DNA from 3 places in the Pseudomonas sihuiensis genome. Region 3 is predicted to be linked to each of the others. Evidence: predicted binding sites of a transcription regulator. Region 3 holds the regulator's gene; each other region holds the start of a gene.
The links. Region 3 encodes sigma-54, which starts transcription at its own class of promoters, with help from an activator protein. Its sites were predicted from a motif close to ANTGGCATNNANNTTGCTNT; they were not measured.
Positions count from the first base shown of each region.

Region 1: BLT86_RS23400 (pilin) is a predicted target of sigma-54. The motif match lies at 1,135-1,154, and genes of this name have one in related genera.
Region 2: glnK (P-II family nitrogen regulator) is a predicted target of sigma-54. The motif match lies at 774-793, and genes of this name have one in related genera.

Region 1 is NZ_LT629797.1:5,005,157-5,007,423, forward strand. Features, by position in the region: gene pilB (type IV-A pilus assembly ATPase PilB) at 1-980, opposite strand, end outside; gene BLT86_RS23400 (pilin) at 1,200-1,703, shown strand; gene BLT86_RS25850 (hypothetical protein) at 1,772-2,267, shown strand, end outside.
Region 2 is NZ_LT629797.1:4,405,746-4,408,012, forward strand. Features, by position in the region: gene BLT86_RS20695 (YifB family Mg chelatase-like AAA ATPase) at 1-229, opposite strand, end outside; gene BLT86_RS20700 (accessory factor UbiK family protein) at 323-580, opposite strand; gene glnK (P-II family nitrogen regulator) at 991-1,329, shown strand; gene BLT86_RS20715 (ammonium transporter) at 1,660-2,267, shown strand, end outside.
Region 3 is NZ_LT629797.1:5,140,631-5,142,897, forward strand. Features, by position in the region: gene BLT86_RS23980 (RNA polymerase factor sigma-54) at 45-1,538, opposite strand; gene lptB (LPS export ABC transporter ATP-binding protein) at 1,832-2,267, opposite strand, start outside.

The sequences.
Region 1 (2,267 bases), 140 kb from region 3:
CCGGTGACCAGAATCATGCCCTGTGGTTGCTTCAGGGCGTTCATATACAGCTCTTTCTGTTCCTCCTCGTAACCCAGTGCGTCGATCCCCATCTGCGCGCTGGTGGGGTCGAGAATTCGCATCACGATCTTCTCGCCCCAGAGCGTTGGGAGCGTGTTGACGCGGAAATCGATGGCCTTGGTCTTGGAGATTTTCATCTTGATCCGGCCATCCTGCGGCTTGCGCCGCTCGGAAATATCCAAGGCGGCCATGACCTTCAGGCGGGCGGAAATTCTCGGTGCCAGCTGGATGGGCGGGCGCGCGACCTCATGTAGGATGCCGTCGGTACGGAAGCGGACTCGGTAGGCTTTTTCGTAGGGCTCGAAGTGCAGGTCGGAAGAACCACCTTTTATTGCATCAAGCAGCATCTTGTTGACGAAACGTACTACCGGCGCATCGTCAGCATCGGCGCCACCTTCGCCGACCGACTTCTCATCATCAACCGCCTCGACATCCAGTCCATCCAGATCAACGTCTGCCAGCTCGTCCATGCTGCTGTTGGCAGAGTCGAAGAACTTGTCGATGGCATCGCCGAGTTTGTCGTCCTCGACCAAAATGGCTTCTGTGGTCAGGCCGGTGCTGAACTGCACATCGGTGACGGCCTGGTGATTGGTCGGGTCAGAAAGCGCAACGAACAGCTTGTTACCTCGACGCCATAGCGGCAGTACGCGATGCTGGCGGGCTAGTTTCTCGCTGAGCAGGTCGCGGGGCTGGCTGTCCTTGTCGATACTGCTCAGGTCAAGCATGGCGATGCCGAACTGTTCACAGAGCAATTCGGCCAAGTCTCGCGCTTTGACCAGCTTGTTCTGAACCAGATAAGTGACCAGGGGTAGTTGGTTGCGCTGCGCTTGTTGCAGTGCCTGCTGAGCGGTTCTTTCATCGAGCAGTTTTTGCAGAACCAAGTGTTTGGCCAGTCCGGTCAGGGCGGGGGAGTCTGACATAGCGGATATATCCAGAAGCTATCGCAAAGCCTGCGTTATAGCCTAGAAGCGTGAGGCTGCCAAACCCGCGCAAAGCGTATGACATTTTTTGTCAGTTAGCGACGTGAGTGGTGGAACGCTGGCCCGCTTATGCTCCAAAGTGCGCGGGCTTGAGGTTGGCATGGATTATGCTTTTGCTTAATCAGGGCCGCTGGCCTTACTTCAACCTAGGAGAACATTATGAAAGCTCAACTGCAAAAGGGTTTTACCCTGATTGAATTGATGATCGTCGTGGCGATCATTGGTATTTTGGCCGCTGTCGCGCTGCCGGCGTACCAAGATTACACTGTGCGTGCGCGTGTTACCGAGGGGTTGAGTCTGGCTTCTGCAGCTAAGGCTCATGTAGCTGACGTACTGGCTTCTGGGAATCCGCAGGGCGATGCCGCCGGCTATGCGATGGGTTACAACGCTCCTAGCGCAACCCGTAATGTGACCTCTGTTGCCATTACTCCTGCTACCGGTGTAATCACTGTGACTATGACAGCAAATGCTGGTAACGGTACTTTGACTTTGACTCCTAACTCACCGATTGGTACCCTTTTGCCCGTAGGTACGGCGGCCTTCCAGCCGCCTGCAAATGCCGTTGCTTGGCGCTGCAGGGCTGCTGGTGCTGGCGCTAATAGTTTTGCTGGTGGTGCTGCAGGCACCTTGCCGGCACGTTTTGCGCCTGCAGAATGTAAGTAATTTTATTTAAAAGAGGTGGGGGGTGCTTTGCGCCCTCCACCTTTTTTTATTTAAAGAAGAGGTGGGCTTTGGAAAAAAGATTTATTTATGCCTTTAAATTTTCAGCTAGGCATTTTCTAATTTCTTTTTTTGTGGTCGGTTGCGTTCTTTTTGGGGCTTTTTATTTTTGGTATCCGAAGGAATTTTGGGGGGTGACAAATGTTGGTGAGATATTGTTTTTCATTGTTCTTGTTGATCTTGTTTGTGGGCCGTTTTTGACTTTGTTGGTTGTGTCACCTTGTAAGGCTCGTTCGGAGTTGTTTAGGGATGTGTTTTTTATATTTACTTTGCAGGCGTTTGTTTTGAGTTATGGTGTCTACTCTCTCTATCAGGGGCGGCCTCTTTATTTGGCTTTTGAAAAAGATCGTTTTAGGTTGGTAACTGCAGCTGATATTTATGTTGATGAAGACGATAAAAAATACACTCCTCCTTTTTCTGGGGTTGAGTTTGTCTTTGTTAAACTACTGACCCCAACTGATGAGGGGTATCTTGAGAGTGTTCGTCATGCCTTGCAGGGCGTGCACC
Region 2 (2,267 bases), 730 kb from region 3:
CTTTCGGTAAATCGGCGGGCGCGAGGTTCAAGGTGATGCGTTTGCTGGGGAATTCGAAGGCGGCATTGAGGATGGCGCTGCGCACGCGATCCTTGCTCTCCTTGACTGCTGTCTCCGGCAGGCCCACCAGCGTCAGGGAGGGTAGGCCGTTGGCCAGGTGCGCTTCGACGGTGACAGCCGGTGCTTCGACGCCGACCTGGGCACGGCTGTGAACGATGGCCAGGGACATGATCGCTCCTTGATCAGGTGGGGTGCAGTGCCTGTAGGAGCGGCTTCAGCCGCGAAGCCTGTTCGCGGCTGAAGCCGCTCCTACAACATAACCTTAGTCTGCGGCGGTGAGCTTGGCTTCCAGTTCGGCGACCTTGGCTTCCAGCGCCTCGAGGCGAGCGCGGGTGCGGGCCAGGACCACCATCTGGCTGTCGAATTCGTCACGGCTGACCAGATCGAGCTTGCTGAAACCGCTCTGTAGCAGGGCTTTGAACTGCGCTTCCAGTTCGGCGCGAGGCAGCGGGCTGTCGCCGCTGAAAAGACGCGAGGCGTGGCTACTGAGAGTGTCGAGCAAGGCTTTCGGCGGCAGCATGATCAGGTTCCGTAAACAGACGGTCGGCAGTGTAGCACGCAGCCACCGGCGGGGCGGTCTAGCACTGGTTGCACGATTTTTGAGCATTACCCAATGTGTAGATGCACCAAGTTTGTGCGTTGCATTCGGCGTGAATGACCGGTCACTGTGGCTGGAAGCTGTTAAAGGCTTGATAGATAGCGCTTTTGCGTGAGCTGGCAAGCTTTCTGCTTAGACCCCAGCGACGCATGCACCGATGCAGTTCTGGTGCTGCAGGCGAAGCGGGGGAGTGCTTCGTCGGGAGCGGTTGGTGGGTATCGACCACACCAGGCTGGAGCGGTCGGTGCATTACAAAAGCCAGACACTGCGCTTAGACTTGAGCCGGGTTCGCAATTCCTGGGGCAAGTCCACCTTACACGGGAGAAAGTTTCATGAAGCTAGTCACTGCCATCATCAAGCCGTTCAAGCTGGACGACGTGCGCGAGTCGCTGTCGGAGATCGGCGTGCAGGGCATTACCGTCACCGAGGTCAAGGGCTTCGGCCGCCAGAAAGGCCATACCGAGCTGTATCGCGGTGCCGAGTATGTGGTCGACTTCCTGCCCAAGGTGAAGATCGACGTGGCCATCGCTGACGATCAGCTCGATCGCGTGATCGAGGCCATCACCAAGGCTGCCAACACCGGCAAGATCGGTGACGGCAAGATTTTCGTAGTCAACCTGGAACAGGCGATTCGTATCCGTACCGGCGAAACCGATACCGACGCGATCTAACAAGCCTCCGAACCCCACGCCCCAGGAGTAAACCCATGACTCTGCGAACTTTCGCAGGGCTAGGAGCCCTTTTGTCCTCGAATTCTGGCTTTACGCTGTTTTCGAGGGCCAAAGCCGGAGCCGGCGATGTCTTCGCCGCTCTGCTGTGCCAGACCCTCTTTGGTCCTGCGCTCGGCCTAGTGATGGGAATGCCTGGTCGCCTCACGGCGCAGGGGTTCCGGTGATCCAGAACGAGCGTGGCAACGACCTGTAAGCATGCGGACGCGTCCTGAGCCAACCTGGACGTTTCAACCGAACAGCGCACTACAAAAGCGCGGCAAGAGGTGAAAAATGGATAACACAGCATTGACTGCATTGCAGTACGGCTTCGATACCTTCTACTTTCTGATCTGTGGTGCCCTGGTGATGTGGATGGCAGCGGGTTTTGCCATGCTCGAATCCGGCCTGGTGCGTGCCAAGAACACCACCGAGATCCTGACCAAGAACGTGGCGCTCTATGCCGTGGCCAGCGTCATGTACCTGGTGATCGGCTACCACATCATGTACTCCAGCCCGGAAGGCGGCATCCTGCCGAGCCTGGGCTTCCTGATCGGTGACGAAAACAGCGTCGACTCGGTACTTGCCGGTGGCGACGATGCACCTTACTACTCGGCCCGTTCGGACTTCTTCTTCCAGGTGGTGTTCGCCGCGACCTGCATGTCGATCGTGTCCGGTGCCGTTGCCGAGCGCATGAAGCTGTGGGCCTTCCTGGCTTTCGCCGTGGTCATGACCGGCTTCATCTACCCGGTTCAGGGTTTCTGGAAATGGGGCTCGGGCTTCCTCAACGAAGCAGGCTTCCTCGACTTCGCAGGCTCCGGTGTGGTTCACATGGCGGGTGCTACCGCTGCTCTGGCTGGTGTGCTGCTGCTCGGTGCACGTAAAGGCAAGTACGGCGCCAA
Region 3 (2,267 bases):
GGAACACTTTGGCCTGAAGGCCTGAGGCCTTCAGTCAATCTGGCCTACATCAGTCGCTTGCGCTCACTCGAGGGCGCTATGCCGAGGGACTCGCGATACTTGGCGACCGTCCGACGGGCGACTTGGATGCCTTGTGCCTCCAGTAAACCAGCGATCTTGCTGTCGCTCAACGGCTTTTTCGCGTTTTCTGCTGCAACCAGTTTTTTGATGATCGCGCGGATAGCGGTGGACGAGCATTCGCCGCCTTCGGAGGTGCTGACGTGGCTGGAGAAGAAATATTTCAGTTCGTAAATGCCACGCGGGGTGTGCATGAATTTCTGCGTGGTAACGCGTGAAATCGTCGACTCGTGCATACCCACGGCTTCGGCGATGTCGTGCAGCACCAGAGGCTTCATCGCCTCGTCGCCGTAGTCGAGGAAGCCACGCTGGTGCTCGACGATCTGCGTGGCCACCTTCATCAGCGTTTCGTTGCGGCTCTGCAGGCTCTTGATGAACCAGCGGGCCTCCTGCAACTGGTTGCGCATGAAGGTGTTATCGGCGCTGGAATCGGCGCGTTTGACGAAGCCGGCATACTGCGGGTTGACCCTCAGGCGCGGCATGGCTTCCTGGTTCAGCTCCACCAGCCAGCGTTCGTTGTGCTTGCGCACGATAACGTCGGGCACGACGTATTCCGGTTCGCTGGACTCGATCTGCGAACCCGGACGCGGATTCAGGCGCTGGATCAGGTCGATGACCTGGCGCAGTTCGTCTTCCTTGAGCTTGGTGCGGCGCATCAGCTGGGCGTAATCGCGGCTGCCGAGCAGTTCCAGGTAGTCGCCAACCACGCGCTGGGTTTCGTTCAGCCAGGGGGTGTTGGCAGGCAACTGACGCAGTTGCAGCAGCAGGCACTCGCGCAGGTCGCGGGCGCCGATACCGGCCGGTTCGAACTGCTGGATGCGGTGCAGCACCACCTCCACTTCGTCCAGTTCGACATCCAGCTCGGGGTCGAAGGATTCGGTCACTTCCTCGAGCGTTTCTTCGAGGTAGCCGTCGTTGTTGATGCAGTCGATCAGAGTCGCTGCGATCAGGCGATCCTTGTCCGACATGGGCGCCAGGTTCAGTTGCCAGAGCAGGTGGCTGTGCAGGCTCTCGCCGCTGGAAGTGCGAGTGGTGAAATCCCACTCGTCATCATCGTTGCTGGGCAGGCTGCTGGCGCTGGTCTGGTAGATGTCTTCCCAGGCCGTGTCGACTGGCAACTCGTTGGGAATGCGCTCGCCCCACTCGCCTTCTTCCAGGTTGTCCACCGTGGGGGTGGTTTCCTGGTAGCTGTCTTCCTTGCTTGGGGCTGGGGTGGCGCTTTCGGCGCCATCAGCCATCGGATCGCTGTTGTCGAAGTCGTCGCCGTCTTCCTGGCGCTCGAGCATGGGATTGGATTCCAGTGCCTCCTGGATTTCCTGTTGCAGGTCCAGGGTAGACAGTTGGAGGAGGCGGATAGCCTGTTGCAGCTGCGGGGTCATCGTCAGCTGCTGGCCCATCTTGAGGACTAGCGATGGTTTCATTGCAGACCTTAATTTACTGGCGAGTTACGCCTTCCACATCAGGGCGCCGAAGCGCCGCCAGGAAGCAAATTATATGCCTGAATTTCTCGTTTTTGCCTAGGGGTTGCAATATTTATGTAGCGAAATAGTGAGCGACCTACAGGTTGTGTGAAAGCGTAGCGAGCGAAGGTGAGGCAATACCGATGGCGGCCCCGCAAAAACAGGCGAGAAAGCGCAGTTTACGACTGTAAATGAGCATTTTTAGCCTGTTTTTAACGCAGCATCACCGAGTGCAGTAGTTTTCACGCAGCCTGCTACAGGCGGAATTCGTGGCCCAGGTAAACCTCTTTCACCGTCTGGTTGGCGAGGATGGTCTCGGCGTCACCTTCGGCGATCAGCTGTCCATCGTTGACGATGTAGGCGGTCTCGCAGATGTCCAGGGTTTCGCGCACGTTGTGATCGGTGATCAGGATGCCGATGCCCTTGGTCTTGAGGTGATGGATGATCTGCTTGATGTCGCCCACGGAGATCGGGTCGACCCCGGCAAAGGGTTCGTCGAGCAGGATGAACTTGGGGTTGGTGGCCAGAGCGCGAGCAATCTCCACGCGGCGTCGCTCACCGCCGGACAGGCTCATGCCGAGGCTGTCGGCGATATGGTGGATATGGAATTCCTGCAGCAGGCTTTCCAGTTCCGCCTGGCGCCCGGCGCGGTCCAGGTCCTTGCGCGTTTCGAGGATGGCCATGATGTTG